DNA from 3 places in the Parasphingorhabdus pacifica genome. Region 3 is predicted to be linked to each of the others. Evidence: riboswitches for the same ligand, from Rfam matches in the RefSeq annotation. Region 3 holds a riboswitch; each other region holds the start of a gene.
The links. Region 3 has a riboswitch for glycine ahead of gcvT (glycine cleavage system aminomethyltransferase GcvT). Riboswitches for the same ligand answer to the same signal wherever they lie in the genome.

Region 1: linked by a shared signal. The riboswitch ahead of gcvP (aminomethyl-transferring glycine dehydrogenase) and the one ahead of gcvT (glycine cleavage system aminomethyltransferase GcvT) in region 3 are both predicted to bind glycine.
Region 2: linked by a shared signal. The riboswitch ahead of gcvH (glycine cleavage system protein GcvH) and the one ahead of gcvT (glycine cleavage system aminomethyltransferase GcvT) in region 3 are both predicted to bind glycine.

What each region holds. Positions count from the first base shown of each region.
Region 1 is NZ_BAAGYS010000008.1:396,501-398,759, reverse strand. It holds gene gcvP (aminomethyl-transferring glycine dehydrogenase) at 1-959, opposite strand, end outside; glycine riboswitch at 1,137-1,242, opposite strand; gene ACYVAN_RS13480 (MerR family transcriptional regulator) at 1,335-1,880, opposite strand.
Region 2 is NZ_BAAGYS010000002.1:538,700-540,958, reverse strand. It holds gene ACYVAN_RS02495 (PucR family transcriptional regulator) at 1-1,007, opposite strand, end outside; glycine riboswitch at 1,115-1,206, shown strand; gene gcvH (glycine cleavage system protein GcvH) at 1,356-1,730, shown strand; gene ACYVAN_RS02485 (L-serine ammonia-lyase) at 1,758-2,259, shown strand, end outside.
Region 3 is NZ_BAAGYS010000013.1:120,494-122,752, forward strand. It holds gene ACYVAN_RS20135 (RNA-guided endonuclease InsQ/TnpB family protein) at 1-12, shown strand, start outside; gene ACYVAN_RS20140 (TetR/AcrR family transcriptional regulator) at 124-786, shown strand; glycine riboswitch at 916-1,011, shown strand; glycine riboswitch at 1,013-1,115, shown strand; gene gcvT (glycine cleavage system aminomethyltransferase GcvT) at 1,229-2,259, shown strand, end outside.

The DNA of each region.
Region 1 (2,259 bases), on a different contig from region 3:
TGGTTTCCGTCGACGTCCACGCTCACGCCGACCAGACGCCCGGGCAGCTGGCGCTCGATGCCCTTCTGGACGGCCATGTACCCGGCGTGCGGACCACCGAAGCCCATCGGCACGCCGAAGCGTTGAGTCGTGCCGACGACCACGTCGGCACCCACCTCGCCCGGCGACCGCAGCAGCGTCAGTGCCAGCAGGTCGGCGCTGACCACAGCTTTGCCACCTCGGTTGTGGACCTCCTCGATGACCTGCTCGTGGTCCCGCACCGCACCGGACGCACCGGGGTACGCCAGCAGCGCACCGAAGAACTCCCCTTCCGGAAGTCCGGCGACGCCGTTGGACAGGTCCGCGATGACGATCTCGATGCCCAGCGGTTCGGCACGCGTCTCGATCACCGAGATGGTCTGCGGCATGATGTCCGCATCGACCACGAACCGGGCGGACTTGGCACGGCCCGCTCGCCGGATCAGGGTCATTCCCTCGGCGGCGGCCGTGGACTCGTCCAGCATCGAGGCGTTGGCGACCGGAACGCCGGTCAGGTCGGCCACCATGGTCTGGAAGTTCAACAGCGCTTCCAGTCGCCCTTGGGAGATCTCCGGCTGGTAGGGCGTGTACGCCGTGTACCAGGCGGGGTCTTCGAGAACATTCCTACGGATCACGGGAGGAGTGACCGTCGGGTAGTACCCGAGTCCGATCATCTCCGCTTGCGGGCTGCACCGATCGGCCAACTCGCGCAGCTCCCGCAGGGCCTGCGCTTCGCTGGCTGGTTCGGGCAGCGCGAGCTTCAGGTCACCCTCGCGGATACCCTCCGGCACGGCGCGGTCACCCAGCTCCTCCAGGTCACCGACGCCGACGACGTCGAGCATCCGGGAGAGCTCGGTGGGTGACGGGCCGATGTGACGGTCCGCAAACGGGGTACCGCGCTCCAGCTCGGCCAGGGGAACACGGTCGTGGGAAACGGCCATCGCCGAACCTCCAACATCGCGGCTGAAAAAGGGGGCGGCAACACACTTCAGTGTTGCGTCTCCCCCTCTGTCTGTGTCCGCGAAACGAACGCCTGAGAGCTTCGCCGGCCATATCACCCGGCTTGCACCGTCGGCGGGGACCACCACAGCTGTGGTGAACCCTCTTTCCAGAGGTATCTCGCCCGTACGGTCCAGCTGGCCTGAGAGGTTGTCGGGGAGAAGTTGCTCCTTCGGCGCCGCCCACGACCTCTCGATCGCGGACGGTCTCTCCCGCACGGGGTCGACGATGCGGCGAAGCCTACCCGATAGAGCTACGAATTCATCCCGCAAATGTGAGCTGATCCCACAAAACTGGATGCGACCCGCTCTCGACCGTCACCCTGTCTGGCGGTCACGCCTGCGACGGGACAGTTCATCGTCAACCGGCGCGAGCGGCGCGGCACCGTCGGCGCGCTCGGCCGGGAACTCGTGGATCGTTCCACTGATCTCTCGCATGGCACCGCTGACCGCGATCCCGAACACTCCCTGGCCACCCTGGAGCAGATCGACCACCTCCTCCGCAGAGGTGCACTCGTAAACTGTGGTCCCGTCGCTGAACAGCGTTATCCTGGCGAGGTCCTGCACACCCCTACACCGCAAATGCTCCACCGCTACCCGGATGTTGTGCAACGAAACCCCGGTGTCGAGGAGTCGTTTGACAACCTTGAGCACCAGAATGTCCTTGAACGAGTAGAGCCGCTGCGAGCCGGAACCCTCCGCACCCTTTATGGACGGGCCGACCAGCTTCGTACGCGCCCAGTAGTCCAGCTGGCGGTAGGTGATCCCGGCGATCTGACAGGCCGCAGGACCCCGATACCCGACAAGCTCGTCCGGTTGCGAAGCGTCCGGAAACAGTTCTCCCTGCTCTGCAGTGGCTTCCACCCTCGGTGCTTCCTCGACCACGCCTGCCTCCCCTCGTCCGGCATGACTGCCGGAGCCCACCAGGGCCCGAACCGACACGATCCAGGGCCGCGAACAACGGACCTGGAAAATCACACCAGGGCAATTCGCGTGATTCGACGGTAAGCCCGGCCCGCGGACAGGTCAACGCGACGCGCGGGGGCCCGTACCGCAACGCACCCGAACCGACAACTCGGGCGAATCAGCCTGCGCCGCTCGCCCCGCCGAACGGCTCTACTCGGCCCGGACGAGTCCGCCGGACGACCCACGCTCGAACTCCGCCCGGGCGGATCGATCGGACGGCTCACCGGCACCGGCACCGGCACCGGCTACCGGCTACCAACTACCGGCCAAAGCTCAG
Region 2 (2,259 bases), on a different contig from region 3:
CGCCCAACACCCTTGGTGATCCACTCCCACATGGCGAGTCGATGGCCCTCGGCAGGTTCCTCCGAAGCGGCGGCATCAATGGCCACCACCCGATGTTGCTCGTTGGACACGGCCAGTTCCTTCGCAGCGGCCCGCCACCCATCCGCACCATCGAGTACTCGGTGCACCAGCTCGGCCGAACGCTGGCGAGCAGCGTCGGCCACCGCCCGCCACCGAAGGAGCTGCAGCGCGACCAAGGGCGCGGTATCGGCGAACGCGGTAGCCCGCTGCTCGGACACCTCTCCGGGCACCACCGCCCACAACGAACCGAGCAGTTCACCACCCATCCGGATCGGCACCACCAGTCTGGGCAGCGTGCCGTCCTGCTGGGCAGGCACGAAAACCGCCGAACTGCCCCGAACCAGCTCGCGGAAAGTGCCGCGCTCCCGGAACTTGGCGAGCACGTCGTCCGGCTGCCTGCGCCCCATGATCGTCGACACCCGTGCCGGGTCGGTGAGGTCCTGCCGCGCCGAATACGCGAGCACCTGCGACCGCGCGTCCTCGATCGTCACCGGCGCGTCGACCACATCGGCGGCGGCATCGGCCAGCCGGAACAGATCGCTCAACCCGGGATGTGCGGGACTGCGTTGTTCGGAACCATCCGAGCCTGTGCCCGTCAGCGCCGCTCTGATCAACCACACCAACTGGGCCCAAGCCGTTCCCGAACGCACCTCGACGAGAGTGATTCCCGTCTCCACTGCTGCTGTGACCACCGTCTCGTCGGTGGCCAACGGTGGTTTGAGCAACACCGCAGCGGCATGATCCGCACCGCAACCGCGCGCCAAATCGACGGCTTCCTGCGCATTGGTCACCGCGACCCCGAGAACGAGGTCTCCCTGCGCGACCTTGGGTATATGACCAGGTTCTGTGATGACGACGTCCCCGACGCAACCGGTCTCCTCGGGAGCGACCACCACCCGCAGTAGTGTGGGCCCCACCCGGTCGGCCAGTGCGTGGACATCGAGCATCGTCGTTCTCCCAGATGCGAAGCCGCCGAGAACGTGCACCGTGGGATTGACACCGCGGCTGTCGCGTTTATCGTTGCTGAACACACGAACAATCGCATACCGGCCGCAGAACCCGGGCGGGAGAGACCCTGACCAGTCAGGGCGCCGAAGGAGCAAGACTCCCCGCAAACTCTCAGGCACCCATGACCGCTCGGGCGAGGCAACTCTGGAAAGCGCGCTTCCTCGTCGGGAGCCGCACCCACGGTGCAAGTCGCGACGAGGCGGCGAAGCTCTCAGGTACCGCAACAGAGGGGGAGGCCCACCCATCCCGGGCACACCTGTGTCCTCGACAGCAATGGAGCCTCCCGCATGTCCCTGCCGACGCATCTCCAGTACACCGAAGAGCACGAGTGGCTGGAACAGCGCGACGACGTCGTCCGCATCGGCGTGACCCCGTACGCCGCAGAGGCCCTCGGAGACATCGTCTACGTCCAGCTGCCCGAGGTCGGCGAGAAGATCGAGTCCGGTCAGACCTGTGGTGAGCTGGAATCCACGAAGTCCGTCAGCGACCTGTACGCGCCGGTGAGCGGAGAGGTCACCGCCATCAACGAATCCGTTGTGGACGATCCGTCGGTGGTCAACTCCGACGCGTTCGGCGACGGTTGGTTGCTGGAAGTGCGATCCACCGAAACCGGTGATGTTCTCAGCGCCGAGCAGTACGCAGAATTGACCGGGACGAAGTAACCCCCGGTCCCACAGGAGGACTGATCAATGGCGATCAGCGTCTTCGACCTTTTCTCGGTGGGCATAGGCCCATCGAGCTCCCACACCGTCGGACCGATGCGCGCGGCCGGAATGTTCGTCGACCGGCTGCGCGCCGACGGGACATCGGAACGCGTCGCGCGGGTCAAAGCCGAACTCTTCGGTTCACTCGGCGCCACCGGACACGGTCACGGTAGTGCGAAAGCAGTGTTGCTGGGGCTGGAAGGGCACGCGCCGGAATCCGTGGACCCGGCCGCGGTCGGCGGGCGCGTCGACGAGATCCGCTCGACCGGCAGGCTCCGCCTGGCAGGTGAGCAGGAGATCCGCTTCTCGGTCGATCGGGATCTGGTGATGCACCGCCGAAAGTCCCTGCCGGTACACCCCAACGGCATGCGATTCACCGCGACCGGCCGGGACGGGGCGGAGATCGTCTCCAGCGATTTCTACTCGGTCGGTGGTGGTTTCGTTGTGGACGATGAAGCCGCGGGCACCGATCGGATCAAACCGGACG
Region 3 (2,259 bases):
GGCCATAACTAACGACGTTAGTTTTATCGACTCTAGAGTCACCCCGGCGCTGACCGCAAGGCCGCCCGGTCACACACTGGACGCAGCTCCGGGAAAGCCCCGGAAGCGAACCGGAGGTGACCCGTGCCCAGGCCGACCAACCCGCTGCTCTCCCCCGAGCGCATCCGCGAGTCCGGCCTGGAAATCGTCGACACCCAGGGCCTGGAAGCGCTGTCGATGCGCAGGCTCGCCGATGCGCTCGGGGTCAAGGCGGCCTCGCTGTACAACCACGTCGCCACCAAGGACGCCCTGCTGCAGGAGATAGCCGACTCGGTGATGGCCGACGTCGACGTATCCGGTTTCGACGTCGACTGGCACACCGGCCTGATCACTTGGGCTCGCTCGTACCGCGCGGCGCTGGCCGCCCATCCGAACCTGGTGCCGTTCATGGCCTCCGGCCCCGCGCGCCGCGAGACCGCACTCAGCCGCGCCGACGCCGTCCACGGTGGCCTCGTGCGCGCGGGATGGCCGCAGCGCTACGCCACCATGATCGGCGCCTCCACGAAGTACCTCGTGGTGGGTGCCGCGATGGCCTCGTTCTCCCGCGGGTTCGTCGAGGACGCCGAGATCTACGACGAGCGGTTCCCCAACCTCGGCCGGGCGCACCTGCTCGCCCGGCACGCCACCGAAATAGACCAGGACAGCTTCGAGCTCGCCCTCGCCTCCCTCGTCGACGGCCTGCACCACCTGCACGCCGCCCTCACCAACCCCAGCGACACCACCGACCCCACCCCCGACAGCCCCTGACCCATGCGCAGGGGCGCGCACATTTCAACCCGAGTGAGACCACTCTCGCGTCCGGTTGACTCCGGTGAGTCCCCTCCGTAGCGTCCTGGCCGCGAGATCGTGCAGCTCGACAACAGAAGATCGCGCCAACGACACCGTGCGGGAGAGACTTCGTCCAAGGAGACGGAGCGCCGAAGGAGCAATACTCCCCAACAAACTCTCAGGCTCAGTCACCGCACGGACCAGGCGAACTAACGGAGAAAAGCAGGAGCGTCAGTGCTCCTCGCCCACGGTGCAAGCCGCGTCCGGCGACGCGGCGAAACTCTCAGGCCAATGACTCCGGGGAGACTCTGGCCAGCGCACGCCCGCGCCGTCGCCGTCGAAGAGTCCCGGATATGGTTACCGCAGTGAGCTGACCGGCCCATCGAATGCCGACCGGTGCCCACAAGGAGGAGTTTCCGCAATGTCGTCGCCCCGCAAAACCCCGTTGCACGACATCCACGAGAAGCTAGGCGCGCATTTCACCGAGTTCGCCGGTTGGCAGATGCCACTGCGGTACTCGGGTGACACCGCCGAGCACAACGCGGTCCGGAACAGCGCCGGACTGTTCGACCTGACCCACATGGGTGAGATCCGGATCAGCGGTCCGCAGGCCGCCGAAGCACTGGACTACGCCCTGCTGGTCAACGCCTCGGCGATCACCACCGGCCGGGCCCGCTACACCATGATCTGCAATGCCGACGGCGGTGTGATCGACGACCTCATCGTCTACCGGCTCCAGGACCGGGAATTCCTGATCGTGGCCAACGCTGCGAACGCCGCCGTCGTCTCGGCCGAAGTGGCCGAGCGCGTCACCGGATTCGACGCGATCCACGAGGACGTCTCCGATGAGTACGCGCTGATCGCCATCCAGGGGCCGAATGCCGTCGCGATCCTCGAACCGCTGACCGACACCGACCTCAGCGGGGTGAAGTACTTCGCGGGCTACCCGAGCCGCGTCGCGGGCAAGGACATACTACTCGCCCGCACCGGTTACACCGGCGAAGACGGATTCGAGCTGTTCACGTCCCTCGAGGACGCTCCCGCCGTGTGGGAAGCCCTGTTCGAGTCGGGCGAGGCGCACGACCTCAAGCCCACTGGGCTCTCCTGCCGCGACACCCTCCGCCTCGAATCGGCCATGCCGCTGTACGGCAACGAGCTGTCTACCGACTCCACCCCGTTCCACGCCAACCTGGGCCGGGTCGTCAAGCTCGACAAACCTTCGGACTTCGTCGGCAAGGCCGCGTTGGCCGCCGCCGCGGAGACGCCGACCGAGCGCACTCTGGTCGGCCTCCGCACCGATCAGCGCCGCGCACCTCGCCACGGCTACCGCGTGCTCGACGCCGAAGGCAACGAGGTCGGCGCCGTGACCAGCGGAGCTCCGTCCCCGACACTCGGACACCCGGTCGCAATGGCTTACGTCGATCGCGCGCACAGCCGGCCGGGTACCGCATT